2 regions of the Rothia sp. SD9660Na genome follow, and region 2 is predicted to be linked to the other one. Evidence: riboswitches for the same ligand, from Rfam matches in the RefSeq annotation. Region 2 holds a riboswitch; the other holds the start of a gene.

Region 1 (5,887 bases), 170 kb from region 2:
CGGGCGTGCCGCAACTAGTCTTCGCGCAGCAGGTGGCGGAAGGTCTGTACGGCCTCGCGGATTACCTCATCGCGTTCTTCACCCTCGGGGACGCCGCGGGTGTAGTCCAGGTAGCGGAGCAGGGCCGAGGTGATACAGAGGGCTGCACGCAGGCGGGGTTCTGAGGTGCCCGCGTCCGCCTCGTTCTCGGGCAGGTAGGGCCAGGGGCCGCGGCGGCCGCTCGCACTGAACTCCACCCAGTTGACGGTGCGCAGCAGGTCAGCCAGGGTCTTTTCACACTCGATATGGTGGGTTTTCAGGCGGTAGCGCAGCTCCGGGTATTCCTGCACTAGGGGACGCACCTGCGGGTAGGTGGGGCTGTCAACCGACGCGACCATAATGTCGAGCATCAGGTGGGCGACGCGCTCAAAGATGTAGAGATCCTGGCGGGCATCATCGCGCTGCAGGATGTCATCGGTGATGACGGGGGCGCGCAGGCCCAGCACAGCGTCCTCTTTGCCCGCGAAGTAGTTGAAGAGGGTGCGGGGGCTGACCCCGGCGGCTTCAGCGATTTCGTCGGTAGTGGTGGCTTTGAGGCCCTTCTCAAGCACAAGTTTGAGCGCGGCCTCGTGAATCGCGGTGTGGGTTCGCTCGCGGCGCTGCTGGCGCGCAGACTTCTCGGGTTTTTCACACCACCAGTCTATTGCAGGGGCTGGTACAGATTTGGACGTGTAGCCCCGCGAAGCTGGCTGCCCCGGTAAAATGGGAAAGGTGAACCTAGGCCTTCCTCCCCTAATTGACTTGCTGAGCCTCCCGCAGTGGGCTTCAATTACCCTGCTGGTGATTGACTTGCTGATTCGTCTGACCGTGATTTTCTGGCTGCCCTATAACCGCAAACCGGTGGTGGCGCTCGGCTGGCTAATGGCGATTTTCTTTATCCCCTTTGTGGGTCTCTTCGCCTTCTTGGTGTTTGGCTCCAACCTGGTGCCCAGGCACCGCCGCAGTCGCCAGCGCAGCATGAATCAGATCATTAAAGAAGCGATTCAGGGGGACGACGCGGTGCTGGGCGACCCGGTGCTCTCTGAGCCTGCGCGGGTGGCAGCTAACCTCAACTACAAGCTCGGTGCCCTACCGCTAATTGGCGGTAACGACTTTGAACTGCGGCACGATAACAATGTGGCCCTACAGGAAATTGCCGAGAGAATCGACCAGGCTAAGAAGTACGTTCACTTCGAGTTCTACATCACCGCCCTCGATTCAACCACCGAGCCCCTCTGGGATGCCCTGGTGCGGGCCCACCAGCGCGGGGTTGCGGTGCATGTGCTCATCGACCATATCGGCTCCCGCAAGTACCCCCGCTGGCGGGAACTTCAGCGCAAGCTCAACGAAGCCGGGGTGCCCTGGCGGCTCATGCTCCCCCTCAAGCCCTGGAAGGGCCAGTGGCAGCGCCCCGACCTGCGCAACCACCGCAAGATTGTGGTCATTGACGGCGAGATTGCCTTCTCCGGCTCCCAGAACGCCATCGACCGCACCTATAACCTCAAGGGCAACATCAAAAAGGGTCTGGAATGGAAGGACCTCTCCTTCTTCTGCACCGGCCCCGTGGTGCACGAGCTCAACGCGGTGTTCGTCTCTGACTGGTATGCCGAGACCAAGGAACTCCTACTCGACGAAATTGACGCCGACATCGAAGCCCACGACGAGGCAGGGCAGGAGGGCCAGCGTCCGCTCGCCCAAATCGTGCCTTCTGGCCCCGGTTTCGAAACCGAAAACAACCTGCGCCTGATCAACCACCTGATTTACAACGCAGAAGAACGTATCATCATCTGCTCCCCCTACTTCGTACCCGAAGAAACCCTGCTGCAGGCGCTCACCAATATGTCCCTCTCAGGTATCAACGTGACCCTGATTGTCTGCGAAAAGGGTGACCAGTTCCTGCCAATTATGGGCCAGCGCTCCTACTACGAGCAGCTGCTTCGTTCGGGTGTGAAGATTCAGCAGTACCCCGGCCCCACCGTACTGCACTCCAAGTTCATGATTGTGGACGACGAAATCACCTTCATCGGTTCCTCCAACATGGACCCCCGCTCATTCGCCCTCAACTTTGAGGTTTCCACCTTTATCGTGGGTAAGCCCATGGTGCAGGAGCTCGAAGAGGTTGCCCGGGATTACATCTCCCGCTGTAAGCGTCTGCGCTACGACGAGTGGGTCAACCGCCCTGCCCACCAGAAGATTGCCGAGAACCTCTGCCGCCTGTGGAGCGCCCTGCTCTAACCGTCGGCACAGCATAAAGAAGATAAGGACGCCGCCCCGCACTCCCCTGCCCGATGGCAGGAAGGCGCGGGGCGGCGTCCTTATCTCAGAAGAACTAGTGGCCTGCGGCCTCAGCCTTCTCGGCGTTCTCAATCGCTAGCTTGAGGAAGTCACGGGCCGGGGTGTCGGCAACGGAGGGCTTGCCCGCGTAGGCGCCGCGGTACTTGGCAGCCGGGTGGCGCTCGTCCACGTACTTGTTGCCCTCACCGAAGAGGCTCTCGCGCAGGGTGGAGCCCTCATAGGCGGTGCGGTAGCGGCCGCGCTTCTGCAGCTCGGGAACAACGAACTCGACGAAGTCCTCGAAGGAGCCGGGGGACACATGGTAGGCAAGGTTAATGCCGTCCAGGCCGCCCTCATCAATCCACTTCTCCAGCTCATCGGCAACGGTCTGGGGTGAACCCACCAGAACCGCACCCATGCCACCGGTGGCGCAGTGCTCGGCGATGTCCTTGCGGGTCCACTCCTTCTCCTTATCCTGCAGGGTGAAGGGGGTCAGGAAGGACTGGATCGACTCGGTCTCAACGTACTTAAGGGCCTCGTCCTCATCGAACTGATCCAGGTCAAGACCGCTCCAGCCGCCGATGATGCCCTGGGATGCCTCAACGTTCTGGTACTTGAGGTACTCGGCGTACTTGGCCTGAGCCTTCTCGTCGGTCTCGTCCACAACAACGGAGAGCATAGCCAGAATCTTCACGTCATCACGCTTGCGGCCGGCCTTTTCAGCCTCGTTGCGGATGCGCTCGGTCAGCACCTTAGTCAGGTGGGGGCGCAGGGCGGTGATGAAGATAGCCTCGGCGTGCTGGCCTGAGAAAGCCTGGCCGCGGGAGGACGCACCGGCCTGGAAAATCACCGGGGTGCGCTGGGGTGAAGGCTCGGTCAGGGCGATGCCGGGTACCTGGAAGTACTTGCCCTTGTGCAGGATAGGGTGAACCTTAGAGGGGTCAGCGAAGATACCGTTTTCACGGTCGCGGGGCACAGAGCCGTCCTCCCAGGAGCCTTCCCACAGCTTGTAGCAGACGTCGAGGAACTCTTCGGCAATCTCGTACCGCTCATCGTGCTCAATCTGACCGGGCAGACCCTGGTTCTCAGCAGCAGACTGCAGGTAGGAGGTCACCACGTTGAAGCCCACGCGGCCACCGGTCAGATGATCCAGGGTGGAGTAGGAGCGGGCCAGGGTGTAGGGCTGGTTGTAGGTCACGGCAGCGGTAACGCCAAAGCCCAGGTGCTCGGTGACAGCAGCCATAGCAGAAATCTGCAGGAAGGGGTCACCCACAGGAACCTGGGCGCCGTCCTTCAGCACGGGAGCTACTGAATCCTTGTAGACATCGTAAACACCGACCACATCCGCAATGAAGACCGCATCAAAGAGGCCCTTCTCGCAGACCTTAGCCAGGTCGGTCCAGTACTTGATGGTGTTGTACTCATCCGCGCGGTTGCGGGGGTGACGCCACAGGCCAAAGCTCTGGTGGCTGGTGGTGGTCATATCGAAGGCGTTGACGACGATGCGCTTCTTCTCGGTCATGAACCGGGCCCTTTCACAGGTGGTGCTTGGCCCTCCGCGCCCGTGCTGCCACTGGCGTCCTTACCCAAAGTAAAAGGCGCCGAGCCTTCGCGGAGGTGGCGCCTGGTTGCGCCGTACTTGCATTACTGCCTGATCCTCATCTGGGGCACCCCGCTACGGGAGAGGGTTGCCGCCCAACTAGCCAGAGCTTGACGTTGGGACTCTTGATCTTGAGATTTAGTGTAGCCCGCCCAGCCCGCCCAGGTGCAAGCATCTCGGGCTACGTTTCACATTGTGGCGCGTGTTGAGCTCTGTTACGGACGTCTGCGGGTTCCGGTCAGATCAACCCACAGCGTCACACTCGTAACCGGCCGAAATACCGCGTCATACTCTTGCCCAGTTCCACCAAACGCCCCTAGCGTTGAAAGCGTTAACCATCCAGAGCGACCGAGAGACTTGGCTCCACGACGTCGCAGCAACCTCCCTACCCCAGGGGTCGGTGCTAACGCCAAGAGACGATGGAGAAAGCATGAGCGCACCCACGCTAGAAGGCACCCCCACCACCCTCACCGCCTGCGAAATCGACTTCAATGCCGTCGGCAAGACCTTCATCGGCGAGCGCGGGGAGACCCGCACCGTCCTTAAAAACGTTTCTTTTACCGCCTACCCGGGTGAGATTATCTCGATTATTGGTTCCTCGGGCTGCGGCAAATCAACCCTGCTGCGGGCTGCTGCCGGTCTGGGGGCTGCGACCGCCGGTACCGTTACCATCGACGGTAGCCCGGTACGGGGTCTCGATTCCCGTGTAGCTATCGGCTTCCAGGAACCGCGCCTACTGCCCTGGCGCACCGTTGAGAAGAACGTGGCGCTGGGTCTGCCCAAGGGCACCCCCAAGGACGTTGCCCGCGAGCAGGTTGCCCGCCTTCTGGACGTTGTGGGGTTGGCAGACTACGCCCAGCACCGCCCCCGTGAGATTTCCGGTGGCATGGCTCAGCGCGCATCCCTGGCCCGGGCACTGGCACGGAACCCCGGCATCCTTCTGCTCGATGAGCCCTTCGGCGCTCTCGATGCCCTGACTCGCATCAACATGCAGGACCTGCTGCTCGATATTCATGCCCACGACCCGGCCACCGTCCTGCTGGTCACCCACGACGTGGAAGAAGCACTCTACCTCTCAGACCGGGTGATTGTGCTGGGTAAGCCGGACCCCGCCGCGCCCGCGACGATTGCCCGCATTGTTGAGGTGCCCGATCACCGCCCGCGCGACCGCGGCAACCCGGCGCTTGCCACCCTGCGTAAAGAACTTTTGGCCGAACTCGGCGTTGAAGAACACTAGGAACACACATGTCACTCATTTCTCGTCTCACCACTACCTCTGCCCTGCTCGCAACCGGCACCCTACTACTGACCGGGTGCCTAGCAGGGGAAAACGCTTCTACCGCCGACACTTCTGCCGCAGCGGGCAACACCACCGTCACCATCGACTACGCCACCTACAACCCACTCTCCCTGATTATCAAGGAAAAGGGGTGGCTTGAGACCGCCCTGGAAGAGCAGAGTAAGGACGTCGAGTGGGTACAGTCCGCTGGATCAAATAAGGCGAATGAGGCTCTGCGTTCTGGCGCCATTGATGTGGGTTCCACCGCGGGCTCAGCTGCCCTGCTGGCTCGTTCCAACGGCTCCCCCATTCAGGTGATTGATCTCTACTCCCAGCCCGAGTGGTCCGCTCTGGTGACCCGCACCGACACCGGTATCTCATCGGTGAAAGACCTGGCCGGTAAAAAGGTAGCCGTCACCAAGGGCACCGACCCCTACTTCTTCCTGCTCCAAGCTCTTGAAGAAGCAGGTGTATCGCCCGATGAGGTCACCATCGAGCAGCTCCAGCACGCCGACGGCCGCACCGCCCTCAACCAGGGCACCGTAGACGCCTGGAGCGGCCTTGACCCTATCATGGCCAGCGCCGAAATTGAGGACGGCAACACCCTCTTCTACCGCAACGTTGACTTCAACACCTACGGCTTCTTGAACGCCACCGAGGAGTTCATCGAGAGCGACCCCGAAGCCGCCCAGGCCATCGTTGATATCTACGAATAC
Region 2 (5,887 bases):
GGTGCTGACCTTCACTCTTGCCACCGTGACCCTGGTGAAGATGGTGGGAGCTAAGTTTCCAGCTTTTTCGGTGGTGCTCATGGTTATGGTGATGTTGTGGTCACTCTTCTTGGGCTTCGCTGCGCTGGTCCAGCTAATTTTTGTGGACGCCGCGGTTGGCTACGCCGAGTGCCTGCAGCAGGCTGTCACCCTGAGCCGCCAGCAACAGTGCACCTCGCAAATGAGCGACGGCCTGCTGCAGCAGCTCATGGGGCAGTAGCTGGGATTATTCCTTGCCCGTACCTTCTGCCAGCTCTTCAAGGCGTTTTTGGCGGCGGGCACGTAAGGACTTAGGACGCTTCACCACGGGCCGGAAGGGCACAGCGGGTTCTTCAGCTTCAGTCTCGGGTACAGTCTCTGCTTCCGCTTCGCTGGCTGCGGGTTCTTCAGCTTCGTTTTCAGGCGCTACTTCCTCAGCCTCAGGAGCAGCTTCATCGCTCTCAGCAGGCTGAGTCTGCTCGCGGTCAGCCAGAATACGGGCCAGCGCCAGCGCAGCGGCGCCCTTCTCGTTCGAGGCCGCAACCGACCCGCCCTCAGCGGGAGTCTTGCCAGCGGCGTCCTGACTCTCTAGCTCACCCGGTTCTGCGTCTACCTGCTCGGCGGCGTCCGGCTGGGCGGCATCCGACCGATCAGACCCAGCCTTTTCTGCCTTACGCTCGGCACGGGCCGCTGCCTTCTGGGCCTTGGCCTCGGCGCGGGCGGCACGCTTCTGCTCGCGGGTGGGCTTGGCCTGGGCAAATCGCTCCAGTTCACCGGAGGTATCGCGCGCCAGCAGGTGGGCAAGGCCCAGCCCCAGCATGGTGCCGCCCGCCAGCAACACGGCAGAGAAGGCCCCAAAGATAAGGGGGTGCGGGCCGATAGCCGTGAAGCGGCCCAGCCCCAGCGACCCATTGGCAGCCCAGCCCAGCAGGGTGGTCAGCAGGAAGGTCGGCAGCAGGGTCAGGACGGCAAGCCCCAGGGTCGAGAGGGGCCAGGACAGCCAGCGGAAGCGAATCTTGAGGGAAAGCCACTCGTCAAAGTGGTTTTCACCTTCGCGGAAGAACCACCAGCCGCCCAGGGCACCGGCGGCTAGGGGCACGGTAAGGGCCAGGTAGCCCCAGGGCTCGGACGCGTGCGGCAGCGCCCCCAGCACCGGCAGGGAGGGCATGACCCCAACGTTGGTGCCGGTCAGGTCAACGGAGGTGCCGGCGCCCAGGGCAAAGCCCGCACCGGAGCTCCACGCCATGGAGTAGACCACCAGGTTCACGAGCAAACCCAGCTGCAGCAGGGTCAGGGCTAGGCCGCCGACGGCACCAGCGTGCAGGGTCTGATAAAGAGAGACGACGTCGTCCCAGTGCCAGAAGAGGGTGACGACCAGTAACAGGGCGCCACCGGCCACAAAGGCCAGCACGCCCACCAGGGCTGCCCGCAGCAGAGCCCAGACGTAGGAGCCTGCCCAGCGGGAATACTGGCTGAATTTCTTGACCCAGTCGGCCGCATTCACACCAATCATGGCTGCCAGTGAGCGCGATTCAGCATACCCGCCCAAGATGATGCCCAGGGCAGCTACCCAGAGGGGTACCAGAGCCGTGAAGACAGGTGAGGTGGAGAAGAAGTCGTTGGTGGATAGCAGGCTCACCCCGGCACCCACCAGGGCGTAGGCGAGAAGACCGCCGACCAGGGGCTGCCAGAACTGACCCTCGTAGCTAGCGCGGGCCAGGCGGCGGCCGGAGCGATAGCAGAGGGCCAGGGGAATCAGGGTGAGACCCAGAGGCACCAGGCTCATAGTTCCGGTCACCGCTGAGAAGACCCCCTGCTCGGGAATGTTCATGTTCAGGGGCACTCCGTGAACCAGCAACCACAGGTGCCCGGCCGCAGAGACAGCACCGGCTAGGGTACCGCTGCTGCTGAAGCCGTTGGTGTACCAGACCGCCACCAGGAGCAGGACGACGGTGAGGTAAGAGGCCAGCGCCACGAGGGCAAGTTCAACTGAGCCCTGCAGCCACAGGGGCATAGGGAGGGAACGTTTGGGGTGAGCGGTGGTATTCATCGTCTTTCATCATGTCATGTTTCTCTGTTGTGTGCCTGATGACGCTGGCGTGCGAGGTAAGAGTGCGGTGAAGATAACCGGCCCATCTCGCCCCGGCGGTAGAATGGGAGCTATGAGCAGTGAAACTTCGTATGTGATGGTTACCGGCGCTTCAGCAGGTATCGGGGCCGAGTTTGCCCGCCAGTATGCAGCAGCCGGGTACAACCTGGTACTCACTGCCCGGCGGGCCGAGGCTCTAGAAGAACTAGCAGCCCAGCTGCGCAGCAGGTTCGCGGTAGATGTTGAGGTAATCCCTGCCGATTTGCTGGTGGAGCAGGATGTCGCCCGCCTGGTTGAGCGCCTACAGCAGGTTGAGCGCCCCGTGGAGATACTGGTCAATAACGCGGGTTTCGGGCTTGGCAAGAGCTTTGATGCCGCGCCCGTAGAGCGCCACTTAGACCAGGTCGACGTGTTGGCTAGGGTCCCGCTCCAGCTCATGCACACGGCGATTCTTACCATGCTGCCGCGCGGGCGGGGCCGCATTATTAACGTTGCCTCGGTGGCAGCCTTTACCCCCGGCGGCACCTACTCGGCAGTTAAACGTTTCCTGGTGGTGGCCTCAGAATCGGCCCACCTGCAGTATTCGGGCCGGGGTATCCACGTGACGGCCCTATGCCCGGGCCTAACCCGGTCGGAATTCCACGACGCCATGGGCCAGGGCGAGCCCCGCCTACCGGACTTTTTATGGCTGAGCCCCCAGCGGGTCGTTGCCGAAGGTATCGCTGCGGTCACGGCAGGTAAGCCGATCTGTGTGCCGTCCTTACCCTACAAACTAACGGTCGCAGCCGCACGGGTGCTACCCCGCCGGCTGGTGGCAGCCGCAATAGCGAGAACGCGAGATTACTAAAGGTTTTGCAGGCTCACAGCGAAGCTGCTGGGCTCCATCCAGCGTGAGCCTGTGGAACCTATATTGCAGGCTCTAGTCTTCCCAGGGATCCACCGCCGGGACGCCCCAGGACTTATAAATCTCGGCCTTGCTCGAAATAATCTCAAGCTGATGGACGGTGGCGGTGGCAGCCATCAGGCCCTCAAGGGCCGCTGTGGCGAGGGGGGCGGGGCGCTGCCCACCCACCAGGTGAAGATGCTTCTCGGCGTGGCGTCCGGCCCACTCCAGTGATACCTTCGCATCGACTTCTAGCACGTGAGAGTCGAAGCGGTCCATGAGCTCAGCGAGCCAGCGTTCGGTTTCTGGGTAGGGGTAAAGCCCCTTGAGTTCACCAAGGCTGAGTACCGAGATGTACATGGTGCGGTAGGAGCGGCGGCGTAGGCAGTTCACTACCTGCGGGTGCGGGGTGGCCTTGCGAATCTCGGCAAGGACATCGGAATCGAGAAGCAGACCTACCTGGCTCATGCAGCTTTCAGAACACCGTACTCAGTTGCAGGGATACCGCTGGGGTTGGGGGCCAGCAGGAAGTTGAGGAATTCGCTGCGCTCGTTGGAGATGCGGGTGTAGTCCTGGATGCTCATTGCGGTGTAGCCGCCGCGGGCGGGTACAGAGGCAGCAGAGATGTTCTTCTGAACGGTGATGTGAGGACGGTGGGCGTGAGGTCGAGCGTTTGACATGCCGTCGTTGCGCGTAAAGTGCGCATTCCTTTCGAAACTTGCTCTTGCCTGCACCAAACAGCGCCGAAATGCGCGATGCAGACCGCTTCGTCATCCGAGCCACCCGTGAACATGGGGTTGGCGTTCAACCAAAGTCGGAGCTTGACAGTTGAATCTCTTGAAGCTGGTAAAAGCATAACCCGCTCTCAGCGCTTCTGTAAACACCGTTCTCAGAAATTTTTCTTACTGTGATGAACCAGCCCGTGGGCGCTGTGGGTAAGGCGGTGCGATACGCTAGAAGACTAGGTATTTGCTCTGTTGTGAAGGTGCGCCTGTGTCTACTTCTTTCCCTGAAATCCCGGTGACAGCCCCCGCCATTATTCGGCAGGTGGGCTCTCGTGCCTACACGCGGGGGCAGAGGTACATGCGGGAAGGCAACGTCATCCGATACACCTATGATGAGCAGGCCCGGGTGCTGGAAGGGCAGGTGGCTGGCTCTGGTTCTGCCCCCTACACCGCGCGGGTGGCTTTCCCCTCCGAGGTTGCCGCTGGCTCCTACGCTTTTTCCTCGACCTGCTCCTGCCCGGTGGCCCACAACTGTAAGCACGCGGTGGCACTGATGCTGACCGCCATCGACCGCACGGCCAAGGCCAAGCGGGCCATGACGGCATCCTCAAGCACCTGGAAGACCAGGGAGAACCGCCCGGCACCCGGCGCAGACCAGCCCGGTGGCGCTAATGAGAAGGTGCAGGAAATCTTGCAGCTGGCCGACACCATGGGTCTGCAGCGGGCAGCAGATTTGCTGAAGGAGTACAAGAACGGGCAAACCGGTGAGGACGGCCAGCCAGACGCAGGTGCCCGGGTCGGGCAGTCCCTGCCGGCTTGGCAGCGCTCCCTGGCTCATTCTCTTGCTGCCCGCCCCAGCTACGATAGCCGCAACCACCGGGTAACCGGCGCTCTTGATGTGCGCCTGGTAGTTCCCGGTAAGTACGGCTGGACCAAGAATAGTGGGGCTCCTCGTATCTCGTTGGAGGCCCGGCCCCTCATGATGGGGGCCCGCGGCAAGTGGATCAAGGGCGGTTTGAGCTGGGAGAAGTTTTCGGGCTCTGCCGCCGGGTCTGCTGGCACCGGCCTGCTCCCCGAGCACGCCGCCTGGTTCAATGAGTTTTATGCGGTTATTCGCGGGTCCCAGTCCATCTACTCCTCACACCGCGATTGGGCTTCTGTCTCAAATGTGGATTCCTCACTGCTCTGGCAGTTGCTGGAATCTGCCGATGAGGTGGGCTTGACCATCCTCTTGGACGGCAAAGAAACCGGTCTGACTATCGCAAGCGCACCCCAGGTTGAGCTGGCCCTTGAACCGGTCCCTGAGCGGGGGGCGTCCGCCGATGCCCTGCGCCTGACTCCCCTGCTCCGCTGGGGAGCGTACACCCTGCCTGCTAGTTTTACCCATAAGCTGGGCAATAACCGGCAGGGCTTTATCGCCCTGGGTGGGGCGGCCCAGGAGACCTACGTGAAAGCGGCAGCGGCAGCCCGCTGGGACTCCACCCTGCCTTCGGCTCTTGCCCAGGCTGAGGACGTAGCGCCCGCGGACCGCCCCTCCTGGCTCACCGCCGACTCCGAGCTGGTGCTCATTCCTCTAGCTAAGCCGCTGGATGCAGTTGCCGAATCCCTGATATCCGGGGAACAGGTGACCGTGCCGGCCGCCGACGTCCCCGCCTTTTTTGCCGACTACTACCCCGCCCTCACCCGGGCGCTGCCCATCTCAACGAGCAGCGAAGAGCTGGAGCTACCGGCCGTCCGTATGCCCACCCTGGTGCTGAGCATTGCCTTTGACGAGCCGGGCCCGCCCTTCACCGCCCACACCGCCTGGCACTGGGAGTACCCCGTCAACCCCACCGGCGATGACAGCGATTTTCTCAGGCTCGATGCTCTGGGCTACCCCGGCGAAGACCGGGCCGATGTGCGCGATACTGCCCACGAGTACCGGGTGCTCAAAGAGGTCAAGAGAATCCGCCCGGGCATTCCCTTCACCCGCCACTACACCGAGAACTGGGGCACCCGCACCCTGTTGGAAACCTACCTGCCCGACTACGAGCAAATTGAGGGTGTACGCGTTGATGTGACCGGGCCCCGCCCCGAATTCCGCGAGCTCGATGAAGCCCCCGAAATCATCGTGACGGTGGATGACACCCGCCACCGCGACTGGTTCGGTTTGGGCGTTGCTATCAAGGCCGG

The links. A riboswitch is a leader RNA that binds a small molecule or an ion and turns the genes downstream of it on or off. The one in region 2 is predicted to bind S-adenosylmethionine.
Region 1: it holds a riboswitch for S-adenosylmethionine, as region 2 does, so the genes downstream of both, QM007_RS10050 (LLM class flavin-dependent oxidoreductase) here and QM007_RS09305 (nuclease PIN) in region 2, are expected to answer to the same signal.

The regions. Positions count from the first base shown of each region.
Region 1 is NZ_CP125946.1:2,147,576-2,153,462, forward strand. It holds gene QM007_RS10040 (TetR/AcrR family transcriptional regulator) at 15-590, opposite strand; gene cls (cardiolipin synthase) at 742-2,253, shown strand; gene QM007_RS10050 (LLM class flavin-dependent oxidoreductase) at 2,348-3,814, opposite strand; SAM riboswitch class IV at 3,923-4,023, opposite strand; SAM riboswitch class I at 4,225-4,318, shown strand; gene QM007_RS10055 (ABC transporter ATP-binding protein) at 4,323-5,129, shown strand; gene QM007_RS10060 (aliphatic sulfonate ABC transporter substrate-binding protein) at 5,138-5,887, shown strand, end outside.
Region 2 is NZ_CP125946.1:1,975,506-1,981,392, forward strand. It holds gene QM007_RS09285 (hypothetical protein) at 1-259, shown strand, start outside; gene QM007_RS09290 (cell division protein PerM) at 266-2,068, opposite strand; gene QM007_RS09295 (SDR family NAD(P)-dependent oxidoreductase) at 2,181-2,954, shown strand; gene QM007_RS09300 (PIN domain-containing protein) at 3,027-3,458, opposite strand; gene QM007_RS09305 (nuclease PIN) at 3,455-3,670, opposite strand; SAM riboswitch class IV at 3,706-3,833, opposite strand; gene QM007_RS09310 (DEAD/DEAH box helicase) at 3,984-5,887, shown strand, end outside.